Linked DNA regions of Natranaerobius thermophilus JW/NM-WN-LF. Each later gene encodes a partner of the first gene's protein in a complex. Links are inferred from orthologs where the notes say so. Each region holds a gene or a part of one and is shown on either strand. Other genes may lie near its edges.

Region 1 (8,269 bases):
GTACTGCATTAGTAGCAGCCCCTTTTCGAAGATTATCTGCTACAATCCATAAATTGATTCCATTGGTTAATGTAGGATCTTTTCTAATCCGTCCTACATAAATTTGATCAGAATCGTCACAATCTATAGCAGTTGGATAATCATTTTCACCTAAATTATCGTTAACTACAATTCCTGCCCCTGTTTTTAACACCTCTCTCACCTTTTCTGGGTTGATATTATTTTCTTCAGTTTCAATAGTAACTGCTTCACTATGACCATTTACTACAGGAACTCTAACACAAGTAGGTGATATTTTGATATTCGGTGAAATAATTTTGCGAGTTTCGTTAATCATTTTTAGTTCTTCTTTTGTCAAACCTGATTCAGTAAAGTCATCTACATGAGGTAGACAGTTAAACTCAATATTCTTGGGATATGCCTTTCTCTCAGTATCTTCGTAATAGCCTGCCAACTGCAATGCGGCGTTTTTTCTCAATTCTTTCATGGCTGCTTTGCCTGAACCCGACACGGCTTGATACGTACTAACAATCACCCTTTTAACACCAAATTCATCGTCTATATATTTGAGAGGTACCACCAACTGGATAGTTGAACAGTTTGGGTTTGCAATAATTCCTTGATGCTCCTTAGCTGTTTCGGGATTGACTTCAGGAACCACTAATGGTACATGGGGAGCCATTCTGAAACGTGAACTGTTATCGATAACAGTTGCCCCAGCCTGGACTGCTTTTGGAGCGAATTCCTCACTAACGTCTCCACCTACAGCAAACAGTATATAGTCTAGTTTCGAAAATAGCTCCACATCTATTTCTCTGGTAAATATTTTTGTGCCTTTAAAGTACAGGGGCAAACCAGCAGACTTTTTTGTTGTCAAAAGATACAATTCTTGAGGGGTAATATTCCGTTCTTCAAGAACTTCCAAGATCTTGCCACCAACTAAACCGGTAGCACCTACAACGCCTAATTTAAAAGACAATTATCCTCTCCCCTTTAATTAAGAAAAATACTCACATATTTTTTCCATAGCTGTTTTTAGTCTGTCCTTTGTCACCGTCAGGGCAATTCTAAAATACCCCTCACCGTGTTTTCCAAATCCAATACCTGGGGTAACTACCACACCAGTCTTGGTAAGTAAAGATTTAGTGAAATTGAAAGAATCTTGATTGCCAGGTACTTGTGCCCAAACATAAAAAGTGGCTTTGGGGTGATAGACATGAAAACCTGCTTCTTCCAAAAATTCAATAACCAAGTCTCTTCGTTCTTTGTATGCCTTCAATATATCCGGAATGTATTCATGTCTATTTTCCAAAGCATGGGTAGCAGCTAACTGCAATGGTGTGAACACTCCAGAATCTACATTGGTTTTGTACTTAGCTAATGCAGAAATTGCCTTTTCATTACCTACAACAAAACCTACACGCCAACCGGTCATATTAAAGGTTTTAGATAGGGAATTAAATTCGATGGCTACTTCTTTGGCACCAGGTACTGATAATAGACTCTGAGGTTGATAATCATCAAATGCAATTTCACTATAGGCAGCATCATTACACAATAATAACTTATTTTTTTGACAGAATTTCACAGCATGACTGTAGAAATCTTTGCTGGCTACAGCCGAAGTAGGGTTGTTAGGATAATTCATAAAAACAATTTTACCTTTACTTAATCGGGACTGGGGAATACTTTCTAATTCCGGAATAAAACCATTATCCTGCTTTAATGGCATAGAATGAGGTGTACCACCAGCCAGAATAGTTCCATTTTTATAGACAGGATAAGAAGGATCGGGGATAAAATTAATGTCTCCCGGGTTTAAGATGGCTTGTGAAATATTAGCGATACCCTCTTTAGAGCCAATTAAAGTTAGGATTTCCCGATCAGGATTCAATTCAACTCCAAACCTGCTTTGATAGTATTCTTTTATAGCATGTTTTAATTTATCAATACCATCATAGGCTGGATAACCATGATTTTCACCCTTATACATTTCCTGAGTAGCTGCTTTAATTATTCCTTCAGGTGGTTTCATGCCAGGATCACCAATTCCCAATTTGATTATCTCTTTACCTTTGGCCTGTTCTTTTTGGACCATTTTATCGAGATCAGCAAATAAATAAGGTGGCAAATTATTTAAGCGGTGGGCCGATTGCAATTAAAAACCTCCTTTAGCAATACGAGGATTTTCTTATAGATATGTATTAATTTTGTTCTCTATTAATTACATAATAAAAAAAAGAATCGGCTATTAACCGATTCTCCTTAAACCAAGACTCTTAATTTTACTTTTAGTCATCACGATGTTTAAAAACTTGCATTAATTCCTCCAAAACCTCTTCCTCTTCATTTCCTCTTTTAATAGCTCCTTTAACACAGGAATGTAGGTGCTGTTCCAAGATTTGATCACTAATTTTACGAAGGGAAGATTGAACTGCAGAGATTTGGTTAATGATATCAATACAGTACTTGTCCTCATCAATCATTTTTTCAATTCCCTTCATATGACCAATCACTGTTTTTACCCTTAACTGCAAATCCTTTTTATCACTTACCATAAAATCCTCCCCTTATATTTAATCACCATTTGGACACTTATTTTATTAAAGGTATTGAAATATCTAAACTAGAATAATTTAAGATAGTATAATATAATCTAATCTAAAAATTTCTTTATTAATATCAGAATCTCTGATATTTAGTTATTGATACTGTGAAAAGTTTCAGTTAAACTGAAACGGATTTAAATTTTACAGATATCAATTCAACTTTAATACAACTAATAAAAAATAAGCGAGGTTATATTATGAATATAAATAAAGGAATTATTTTAGCTATTATTGCAACTTTGTTTTTCTCTACCAGCCCAATTTTCACACGGTTAGCCACCGAACTTTCTCCCAGTCAAGTCGCTTTTGCCCGCATGTTTGGTGGCAGCTTATTTATAGCTATCTTCTTAAAGTCTGGAACAAAATTACTTATATCAGAAAGTTTTAAACTCCGATATCTCATCTATGGAGTAATTACCGCTTTCCACTTTCTATTTTATATCTGGTCTCTATACTATACTTCAATTGCCCATAGCCTAGTCATTATACACACAGCTCCCGTTTATGTTTATTTATACGAGGTTTATAAAGGTCATAAACCCACCATGAGTGAAGCTATAGGAACAATTTTGGCTTTATTGGGTTTGGGGATATTGTTAGGTTTTCAACCTTATGTTGATTCTACAATTATCTTAGGAAATGTCATGGCTTTTGTATCCGCTCTATGTTTGGCAATCTACTCTTTAATAGGTCGCCGGGAAAAAAATCGAGGTCCTTTGTTACCTTATACCTTTTGGCTATATTTTATATCATCATTAGTATTACTTCCTGCGGCAGCTGCAGACTTTCAAGTTGCCTTTAGCTTTAAGGAAATTAGCGCCTTAATAGGCCTGGCACTATTTCCTACAGCCCTAGGACACACTATATACAATGCTTCCTTAAGACAAATCAGAAGTTTTTATCCAAGTATTATAGCAACTCAAGAGGTAACCGGAGGAATTTTACTTGGTATCGTATTTCTATCAGAAATACCAACAATTCAAACTATTATAGGTGCATTAATTTCTCTAGCTGGAATTATAGTTATTGTTTACAAATCCCAGTCGTCTTAATTACAGCTTTAGTTCGTAGTTAATTTTTTGAGTATTTTTGGCTTGAATTTTTGTGGCTGAGATGTTTTCACTTTATTATCGTACATTTTTAGCCCTGTATAGGAAAAACCCATAAACAATATACCAAAGGCCAAGCCAATTAAGTTCTCATCACCATTAATTTCTGCTGCAACCATATTCCCTAGAAATAATCCCAAAACCAATGAAAATAATGGAAAAAGATATATTAAAAAAGAAGCCAGTACAATATCTTTTCCTTCCATATCTACAACTACCTCGTCACCGACCTCAGCGTTTACAGTGTTTTCAAGCTCCAATTCAGAGGTTTTGTTACCGCTCATCCCAAAGTCGCAGGCACCACAGTTTTTACATGCTGAATGACGCTCTATTTCCACTGTTACATAATTATCCTTGCGCTCAATTACTTTTCCCACTTGGTTTTCATTTTCACTTTGATTCGACATAAAAATTACCCCCCCATAACTTCATTCACTAGTTTAATAGCAGCTCTATGAGGACTGATTTGTTGTGTTTTCACCTGCTCCATGATTGAATCTTCACCCTGATGCCTTTCCATTAGAAGTTCTAATTTTCTCCCCAGGTCTTGACGAATGAGTTCCAAGACTTGTTTTTGTGCTCTTTCATTTCTTAGCTCTTCCCATCTTCCAGTATCCTTAAGCAAGTTTTTATGATCTATAAAAACATTTGCCAATTCATTAATACCCTGTCCCGATACAGCAGATGTAGACACTATTTCAGGTCGTTCAGTATCATCATGATAATGAAAATCTAACATACTTTCAATTTCTCGTAAAATCTTATCAGCACCTGGGAGATCTAATTTGTTAATTACAAAAATATCGCCAACTTCCATAATACCAGCTTTCATAGTTTGTATACTATCACCTGAGTTAGGAGTTAAAACAACAGATACCGTATCTGCTATTTGAATTACTTCAACTTCACTCTGTCCTACACCAACTGTTTCAATAATTATTATATCAAAACCAGAGGCATCTAAAATTGCCACTGCTTCCCTAGTAGAAACACTAACTCCACCTAAACTACCTCTGCTGGCCATACTTCTAATGTACACCCCTTTGTCTAGGGAGTGATCCTGCATTCTAACACGATCTCCAAGGATCGCTCCTCCACTGAAAGGACTTGAGGGATCCACTGCTATTATTCCTACTTTTAAATCCCGACCTCGGAACTGTTTTATTAAAGAACTGACCAGTGAGCTTTTACCCGCTCCAGGTGCTCCTGTAATACCAATGATATGGGATGTTCCAGTTTTAGGATACACCTGATCCATTAAACTTGTAACTTGCTCATCATTGTTTTCAACTATAGTCAGGGCTTTGGCTATTGCCCTAGGATTTTTCCAAGTTAACTCAGTGACTTCCATCTGCAACCCCCTATAAGTTTACAGTTTATAGAACTAAACTTTCTTCAATAAAATTAATGATTCCATCATAATCATCCCACGAAAATACCGAAATGTTTCTTAAATTCTCTGGCAGCATTTTCTTTACCTCTTGTAAGTTTTCACAGGCAAGGGCATATAAGTTATCCTCGTTACTACATAGCGGAATATTATCTCCTTTATCCCTTATCACTTCTATTTTAGGTTTTGGTCCCCTTTTATAACCTTCAGTTAAAACAATATCAACACCATCGCCAATTTTTTCTTGTATTTGTTCAATTGATCTTTCCTGGTTTAATTGCTCAATCATTGCCATTTTATAAGGAGATGAAATTACTACAGTATCCGCTCCAGCTTCCCCGTGCTTCCAAGTATCCTTACCTGGTTTGTCAATATCAAATCCATGGACATCATGCTTGATTGTTGCTACCTGATACCCTTTTTCTTTTAGTTTTGTCACCAGATTACAAATTAGAGTAGTTTTACCATTTTTTGACTTCCCCGCTATAGAAATCACTGGTGGCTTCATGTAACTTCAATGCCCCCTTTATCTTTTGACAATATTTAAATTTAAGTCAGTACACGTATTTGGTCACCTGGTTTTATTTTGCCACCTTTTTCTATTTTAGCAAAAATTCCTTCTCGAGGCATGACACAATCCCCAGCTTGCTGATAAATGGCACAGCGATCATGGCATTCTTTTCCTATTTGAGTTACTGTCAGCTCCACAGTGTCACCAATGGTAAAACGAGTGCCTATAGGCAATGCAATCAAATCAAGATTTTTTGTGGTTATATTTTCCGCAAAGTCTCCTGGAGAAACTTGCAATCCTTGAGCTTTCATTTTATCAATACTTTCTTGAGCCAATAAGCTTACCTGTCGGTGCCAATCTCCTCCGTGAGCATCTCCTTCTAAGCCATATCCTTCAATAAGTTTCCCTTCATCAACTACTGACTTTCGTTCACCTGTTTGTCCACTCTTGCAAACAGCTACTACCTCAGCCCTTCTTGTTTGATTATTTTTATTAGCCTCCAATTTGACTCATCCCTCTCTTTCTATTTAAATCATTTGTCAGCATATCCTCTGAATGAATGGTCGAAAGATTATGCTGGCTAGGTTTTGCTAATATAGCTTTAAGTAACAATCTCTCTATATCATAATTAGATTTTAAAGCTACTCTTAAGTCCAATTCTTCATCGGAAAATAAGCATGTTTTAATTTTTCCATCGGAAGTAAGCCTAAGACGATTACAATCTCCACAAAAGTGCTCACTTACAGCGGAAATAAACCCTATTTTACCTACACCATGTTCAAGTCTATAGTACTTGGCAGGCCCATTTCCTTTTGCCGTTTCCACAGGTAACAATTTGCCAACTTGACTACATTTTTCTTTAATATCTGTAATTGGTAGATAGGATTTTTTCCAATTTTCACCATCACTCATGGGCATGTATTCAATAAAACGTACCTCAATATCCTCATTCATTGTTAACCTGGCAAAATCAGCAATTTCATCATCATTCATTCCTTTAATAACCACAACATTTAGTTTTAAAGGGGTTAAACCCAAATTCCGAGCAGTTTCTTTGCCTTTTAAGACTTGAGCCAGAGTTCCTCCCCTAGTAATTTGAGAAAATTTAGTATTATCTAAGGTATCTAAACTGATATTAACTCGATTTATTCCAGCTTCTAGGAGCTGTTCACCTTGTTGGGCCAACAAGACCCCATTAGTAGTCAATGACAGATCCTCTATTCCTGGTATTCTTGATATGGTATTAACTAGTTTAGAAAAATCCTTACGCACAAGGGGTTCGCCCCCCGTAAATCTAATTTTTGATACTCCTAAATTGGCAGCCGCTGTTACTATTCTTTCAATATCTTCAAAGTTCAAAATTTGGGGGTGAGACATTTTCTCTACACCACTAGTTGGCATGCAATAAAAGCAGCGCAGATTACACCTATCAGTGACCGAAATTCTTAAATAGTCAATCCGTCTTCCGTACATGTCTAGATTTTTGTCTAATTCATTTGTCATTTTATTCCCTCCATAAATAAACATCAACTGCTTGGAAACAGTTGATGCAGTTCTCCTTTCCAAGCACGGGGGGAAAAAGGGTTTCCCCTTTTTCCTAACGGCTGAACCCCATAGGCGACCCCTTAGGGAGAGCAGCTCGGAGAAAATTATTCAGTTTTGCCTAAATATTTCCTAGCCTGTTCTAAATCTTCAGGTGTGTTGATGTTAAAAAAAGAGGCAAGATATTCATCATATTGCACACAATAATTGTCTGTCAGTTCTAGGACCTTAAACTCTTTTAAAGAATCAGTGATTTTAAAGTTCTCATGAAGCAATTGCTGCTTCATGGTATAGTGACAGTTTTTATGATAGACAGCAAATAGTGGTTCATAATGTCCTGAAATAACGGGTATGATAATGTCCCATTTATCCTTCCTCATTTCAGAAATCATTGCTTTTATGAGCTCAGGACTTATAAAAGGCATGTCCCCTGCAAAAATAAATCCATACTCATTACTTATTTCTGTAAGACCAGTGTAAATTCCTCTCAAAGAACTTCTTTTTAAATGAGTTAATTTATCGCTGACAACTTTGAAATCATTATTTTTGTAATCAAACTTTTCAGGTGAATTTGAAACTATTACAAGCTCATCAAAAATATCTGAGATAGATTCAATTACAATTTCAATCATTTTTTTCCCTTTTAATTTTAACATACTTTTGTCTGTTCCCATTCTACGACTTGCGCCACCCGCTAAAATCACTGCAGAAACATTATCAGTCATATTGACTACCTCGCAAATTTAAAATTGTAGTTTACTTCTGTTGAAGTAAGCTTTCCATTTCTTCGAAAGTCATAGGTCCTGGTTTAACAAACAAAACTTCTTGGTCTTGATTAACAAGATATTGAACAGGAAAGCCCACGACCTGGTAGTCTTCCGTCATGTCACCATCTGAATCAAAAAGAACAGGGAATTTATAACCCTCGTTTTCCATAAATGAAGTAATTTCGTCAGGATCTTCCATAACATTGATGGTATATATTCCCATATCATCGTCTTCTTTTACTTGATCATGTAACTTCTGAGTTGCGTCCATCTCCTCTAAACACAAAGGACAAGTACTTTGCCAAAATTTAATTAAGACTATATCCTCCAAATCATCCGGT
Region 2 (5,623 bases), 220 kb from region 1 along the record:
CTTTAACTTTACCTGGGCTGTCTGCAGTTATTTCGTTTTCCATTTTCATTGCTTCCAAAATCATAACTACTTGACCTTTATCTACTTCGTCTCCTGAATTAACTTTTATATCAAGAACATTACCTGCTATTGGGGCTGTAATAGCCTCACCATCACCAGCCGGAGCACTATCTTGAGATTTATTTTCTGTCTGAGTTTCTTTTGGTTTAGATTGTACTTGACTTGGTTTCGCAGATTTTTCAGGGGTACTTTGACTAGGTTTCGATGGCGCCGGTCTACTATCTTGTGCGCCCGAAGTTGTTCCCTGGGAAGTAACTTCTTCCACTTCAACTTCATAAGTATTACCCTCAACATTTACTCGAAACTTCTTCATATCAAGGTCCTCCTTTTATTAAATTGAAGGATAACAATTTTAATTATAATTTTAATGTTTATTACTGGCCTGTAATTGTTCCTGACGACCAACAAATTTCCATCTAGAGTCTTCAGTTCCTTTTACCGGCCGGATACTGGTGATACGAAAACCGTGATCCGAGCTATCTGCCATGGCAAAAGAAACAGCTGCTGAAATAGCTGCAACTACCTGGGGCGAAATATCATCTTCAGCTTGGTGCATCTCTTGTTGTGAATCAACAGTAGTTTCACTGCCTTCCTTCGATCTAGAGAGGGTATCTTGCGAATCTCCCTCTGTTTTTTCATCAGGGCTGTCCCCTTTACTTTCAGGTTTGATTGCCTGAGGATTTATAAGTCTACTGAAACCGGCCATAACGAGGGATAATATCACCAGTGATAAAATCACCACTGAAAACCCTATAATAGTGATTTGAATTCCTTGATCAAAAGTATCCATATCCATAATCATCACATCCTTTGTCCCAGTATTTCAAAGCCCACTGAAAATTAAACAGGGATATTTCCATGTTTTTTAGATGGCCGTTGCTCTCTCTTGGTTTGTAATGTTTCTAGGGCATAGATTAATCTAGGTCGGGTTTCTTTTGGATCAATAATATCATCAACCCTACCTCTTGATGCAGCTACATAAGGATTAGCAAACTGTTCCCGATATTCGGAAATCTTTTCTTGTCGAGTATTTTCTGGATCATCGGAGTTTTCAATATCTTTTTTGAAAATTATATTTGCAGCCCCTTCAGGTCCCATAACAGCAATTTCGGCACTGGGATAGGCATAAACTACATCTGCCTGTAATGATTTAGAACACATGGCTAAGTAAGAGCCACCATAGGATTTTCTAAGAATGACAGTAATCTTAGGAACAGTAGCTTCAGAATAGGCATACAATAGTTTGGCACCATGGCGAATAATACCACCATGCTCTTGATCCGTTCCCGGTAAATAACCCGGTACATCTTGGAAAGTTACAATAGGGATATTAAAGGAGTCACAGAAACGGATAAATCTGGATGCTTTGTCCGAGGCATTAATATCCAAACAACCAGCCAGATGAGCAGGTTGATTTGCTATAATACCTACCGTCCGGCCATTCAAACGCGAAAATCCAATTATTATGTTTTGGGCATAACTTTCTTGAATTTCAAAGAAATAGCCATCATCTGTAATTCTGGTAATAACGTCTCGTACATCATAAGGTTTATTAGGATTTTCCGGGATTATATCTTTTAAATCTTCTTCTTTGCGGTTGGGATCATCACTAGGCTCCACAGCTGGTGGATCTTCAGCATTATTTGATGGAATAAAGCTAAGCAATTCCCGGATTTGTGCCAGACAGTCTTCATCATTATCAGCAGCAAAATGACCCACACCGCTTTTTGAATTATGGGTATCGGCACCGCCTAGCTCTTCAAAAGACACCTCTTCACCAGTAACTGTTTTAATTACTTGGGGGCCTGTAATAAACATTTGACTGGTGTCTCTTACCATAAACACAAAGTCTGTCAAGGCTGGTGAGTATACAGCCCCTCCAGCACAAGGACCCATAATTGCGGAAATTTGCGGTATAACTCCGGAATAAATAGTGTTTCGGTAGAAAATATTGCCATAACCTTTAAGCGCATCTACCCCTTCTTGAATACGGGCCCCTCCAGAATCATTTAAACCGATGAAAGGAGCACCTACTTTAGCAGCCCGATCCATGGCATCACATATTTTATACGCATGCATTTCACCCAAAGTTCCACCAAGAACTGTAAAGTCTTGAGCAAAAACGTAGACTAAACGCCCATCTACAGTTCCGTATCCAGTAACAACTCCTTCACCAGGAGCTTCTTTTTTGTCCATTCCCAATTGGGTTTGTCGATGCTTGACAAAGGCGTTCAATTCGACAAAACTTCCATTATCTAGAAAGTTTTCTATGCGCTCTCGAGCTGTTAATTTTCCTTTTTCATGCTGTTTAGCGATCCGTTTTTCTCCTCCGCCTTTAGATATCTTTTCTTTTTCTTCCTGTAACATTTCCAATTTGTCTTTATCATTAGTTGCCATATGGATGACCTCCTTAATTGGGGTTATTCTTCACGCTCGCAAAGCTCTATTAAAGTGCCACCCGTACTTTTTGGATGTACAAAGGCAATCTTTGCCCCACCTGCACCATATCTTGGCTTTTCATCAATCAGCTTAACACCTTTTGATTTTAAGTCTTCCAAGCTTTGTTCTATGTCGTCCACGCGAAGGGCTATATGTTGGACACCAGCACCTTTTTTCTCAATAAACTTATTTATGGGGCTGTCTTCTGTAGTCCCCTCCAGTAATTCCAATTTTGTATCACCTACAGGTAAGAAAGCCACTTTGACTTTTTGTTCGGAAACCTCTTCCGTGCCGGTAGCTTCAATTTGTAATTGATTTTCATAAAAGTCCAGGGCTTCTTGCAGATCTTTCACTGCAATACCAATATGATCTAGTTTATCAATCATGAAGATACCTCCTTATTATCCACATTTTTCTCTATAAAGTCAATAATTTCCTGACTAGTAGTACCTGGAGTAAATACTTCTGCTACTCCTTGTTCTTTCAGATAAGGGATATCTTCTTCAGGAATAATCCCCCCTCCTAAGACCAAGACATCTTCTGCACCTTCATCCTTCAACATAGATACAATCTGGGGAAATAACTCATTATGAGCACCGGATAAGCAGCTTAATGCCAAAACTTGAGCATCTTCCTGTAATGTAATAGATGCTATTTGTTCTGGAGTTTGTCTAAGCCCAGTATAAATTACTTCCATTCCTGCATCTCTTAAGGCTCTTGCGATAAATTTCGCACCTCTATCATGTCCATCTAAACCTGGTTTTGCCACAACCACTCTTTTGGGAGACAAGTTAACATAACCTCCTTTTATGTTATGTTTTAATTAAACTGGTAATTTTAGATATAGCTGTCAGCTTCATATTCTCCAAATACTTCTCGTAAAGCTCCACAAATTTCGCCAAGGGTAGCATATTCTTTAACTGCATCGATGATATACGGCATTAGATTGTCATCACCATTGGCAGCTTTCTTTAATTCACTCAATTTGTTTTCAACTGTATCATTATCTCGTTTATCGCGCAGATCTTTTAATCTTTTACGCTGATCATCTGCCACACTTTGATCAACTTTATGAGTTGTCAGGTCAAACTCTTCTTCAACCTGATATTTGTTAAGTCCCACAATTATCTGTTCTTCTTCTTCGACAGATTTTTGCCATTCATAGGCGCTGTATTGTATTTCTTTCTGGATAAATCCTTGTTCAATGGCTTTAGGAGCACCACCTAAATCATCTATCTTATCAATTAATTTTTGAGCTTCTTCTTCTAATTGATTAGTAAGGGATTCAACATAGTAACTACCACCTATTGGATCAACAGTATCTGCTACACCACTTTCATTTGCGATAATCTGCTGAGTTCTTAAAGCTATTTGCACAGATTCTTCTGTGGGAAGTGATAGAGCTTCATCCCTTGAATTGGTATGTAGTGATTGAGTGCCACCTAATACTGCAGCTAGAGCCTGTAGAGTTACTCTAACAATATTGTTATTTGGTTGCTGAGCTGTTAAAGTACAACCAGCCGTTTGAGTGTGAAATCTCATTTTCATACTCTTGGGGTTTTGGGCGCCATATCGTTCTTTCATTAGCTTGGCCCATAGTCTTCTTGCAGCACGGAACTTAGCAATTTCTTCAAAGAAGTCCAGGTGAGAGTTGAAGAAAAATGACAATCTAGGGGCAAATTCATCAATATCCAAACCACTCTCTAAGGCGGCATCTACATAAGCCAAGCCATTTGCGATAGTAAAGGCGATCTCCTGTATAGCATTACTTCCCGCTTCCCTTATATGGTAACCGCTAATACTAATGGTATTCCATCTTGGAACTTCTTTACTGCAATATTTAATAATATCTGTAATTAGCCGCATTGAAGGTTCTGGCGGGAATATATATGTCCCTCGGGCCACATATTCCTTTAAAATGTCATTTTGAATGGTACCTGCTAATTTTTCCTTAGGAATACCTTGTTTTTCACCAATGGCTATATACATTGCTAATAAGACCGCAGCCGGTGCGTTAATAGTCATTGATGTACTGACTTTGTCTAGGGGTATCTGATCTAAAAGTATTTCCATATCTTCAAGAGAATCTACGGCAACTCCAACTTTACCCACTTCACCTTGCGCCATGGCATGATCAGAATCATAACCGATCTGTGTTGGCAAATCAAAGGCCACGCTCAATCCAGTTTGCCCCTGATCTAATAAATATCTAAAACGTTTATTAGTTTCCCGGGCTGAGGCAAAACCTGCGTACTGGCGCATGGTCCAGAAACGTCCCCTGTACATTGTTGGCTGGACACCTCTTGTAAAGGGATACTCGCCTGGGAAACCTAGATCTTCTGAATAATCTGTATCTTCATTTAAAGGGGTATAAACTGGGTCAACTGGTATATTGGAGACAGTGGTGAATTCTTCTTTTCGTTCAGGAAAACGATCCAAAGCTTTTTTTAAGGTTCCGTCTTTCCAGTTTTGGTACTGTTGTTCAAGTTCTTTTTGATCCCTCTTATTAGTGGTCAAAAAGATCCCTCCTGTTTAGATGATTTTACGAAAGTTCAATTACAAAAAATTTCTTAAATTAACCTAATTTCAGTCTACCAAGATTAAACAAAATTAGTTTAACCATCCTCGAATTTTCATAGCATTAGCCAATCTTTGAATAGCTACTAGATAAGCAGCTGTCCTCATGTGTACTCCATATCCTTCTCTGGCTTTAAAGCAGTTTTTGAATGCACTGACCATCATCTCTTCCATTCTATTATTCACTTCATCTTCCGTCCAGTAGAAATTCTGTAAGTTTTGTACCCATTCGAAGTAACTAACTGTCACGCCACCAGCGTTAGCTAATATATCTGGTATTGTTAGTATACCATTTTCATACAATATTTTATCAGCATCTGGTGTAGTAGGTCCATTGGCTGCTTCAGAAATAATTTTAGCTTTAATTTGCCCTGCATTAGCTTGAGTAATTTGGTTTTCCAAAGCTGCAGGGATTAAAATATCACAATCTGCAGTCAATAGTTCGTCATTAGTAACATGCTCTGAGCCAGGATAATCTTTTACAGATCCAGTCTCCTCCTTAAAGTTTTCTAAATCATAAGGGTTAATTCCTTCTTTATTATATACT

The links. The genes of interacting proteins can lie anywhere in the genome.
Region 2: the proteins of meaB (region 1) and NTHER_RS07520 are in contact, whole or in part, in a crystal structure (PDB 8DPB), measured with the Methylorubrum extorquens proteins. The link is inferred for Natranaerobius thermophilus JW/NM-WN-LF from one-to-one orthologs. Residues at the interface, in SOR26638.1 of Methylorubrum extorquens: Arg20, Ala21, Ala24, Arg25, Thr28, Ser32, Arg33, Arg34, His37, Thr98, Gly99, Gly100, Ser101, Ile102, Leu103, Lys106, Thr107, Ala110, Ala113, Ile114, Asp115, Arg116, Ala118, Phe119, Ile120, Arg121, Pro122, Pro124; in SOR27001.1 of Methylorubrum extorquens: Glu577, Glu578, Asn579, Asp580, Gly581, Arg582, Arg583, Arg585, His596, Ala604, Ser605, Ala608, Asp609, Gly611, Phe612, Asp613, Val614, Asp615, Ile616, Gly617, Pro618, Leu619, Glu625, Arg628, Gln629, Val631, Glu632, Asn633, Asp634, Glu661.

What each region holds. Positions count from the first base shown.
Region 1 is NC_010718.1:1,335,151-1,343,419, reverse strand. The notes cover bases 3,101-6,017. They hold meaB (methylmalonyl Co-A mutase-associated GTPase MeaB), read right to left. Parts: upstream 5,070-6,017; coding sequence 4,131-5,069; downstream 3,101-4,130. Other genes in these bases: NTHER_RS06420 (MOSC domain-containing protein), read right to left, coding at 5,658-6,017; mobB (molybdopterin-guanine dinucleotide biosynthesis protein B), read right to left, coding at 5,095-5,616; NTHER_RS06435 (SoxR reducing system RseC family protein), read right to left, coding at 3,670-4,125; NTHER_RS06440 (DMT family transporter), read left to right, coding at 3,101-3,661. Outside these bases: NTHER_RS06455 (aspartate-semialdehyde dehydrogenase), read right to left, coding at 1-979; NTHER_RS06450 (LL-diaminopimelate aminotransferase), read right to left, coding at 998-2,158; NTHER_RS06445 (metal-sensitive transcriptional regulator), read right to left, coding at 2,292-2,558; more of NTHER_RS06440, read left to right, coding at 2,807-3,100; more of NTHER_RS06420, read right to left, coding at 6,018-6,122; GTP 3',8-cyclase MoaA, read right to left, coding at 6,112-7,122; mobA (molybdenum cofactor guanylyltransferase), read right to left, coding at 7,269-7,886; NTHER_RS06405 (TlpA family protein disulfide reductase), read right to left, coding at 7,918-8,269. UniProt on the Escherichia coli protein: Binds and hydrolyzes GTP. Likely functions as a G-protein chaperone that assists AdoCbl cofactor delivery to the methylmalonyl-CoA mutase (MCM) ScpA and reactivation of the enzyme during catalysis.
Region 2 is NC_010718.1:1,557,414-1,563,036, reverse strand. Bases 2,677-5,623 are described here. They hold NTHER_RS07520 (acyl-CoA mutase large subunit family protein), read right to left. Parts: upstream 5,017-5,623; coding sequence 3,337-5,016; downstream 2,677-3,336. Other genes in these bases: NTHER_RS07515 (Glu/Leu/Phe/Val family dehydrogenase), read right to left, coding at 5,110-5,623; NTHER_RS07525 (cobalamin B12-binding domain-containing protein), read right to left, coding at 2,882-3,289; mce (methylmalonyl-CoA epimerase), read right to left, coding at 2,677-2,885. In the rest of the region: NTHER_RS07545 (biotin/lipoyl-containing protein), read right to left, coding at 1-373; NTHER_RS07540 (OadG family protein), read right to left, coding at 425-856; NTHER_RS07535 (acyl-CoA carboxylase subunit beta), read right to left, coding at 901-2,457; more of mce, read right to left, coding at 2,481-2,676. UniProt on the Escherichia coli protein: Catalyzes the interconversion of succinyl-CoA and methylmalonyl-CoA. Could be part of a pathway that converts succinate to propionate.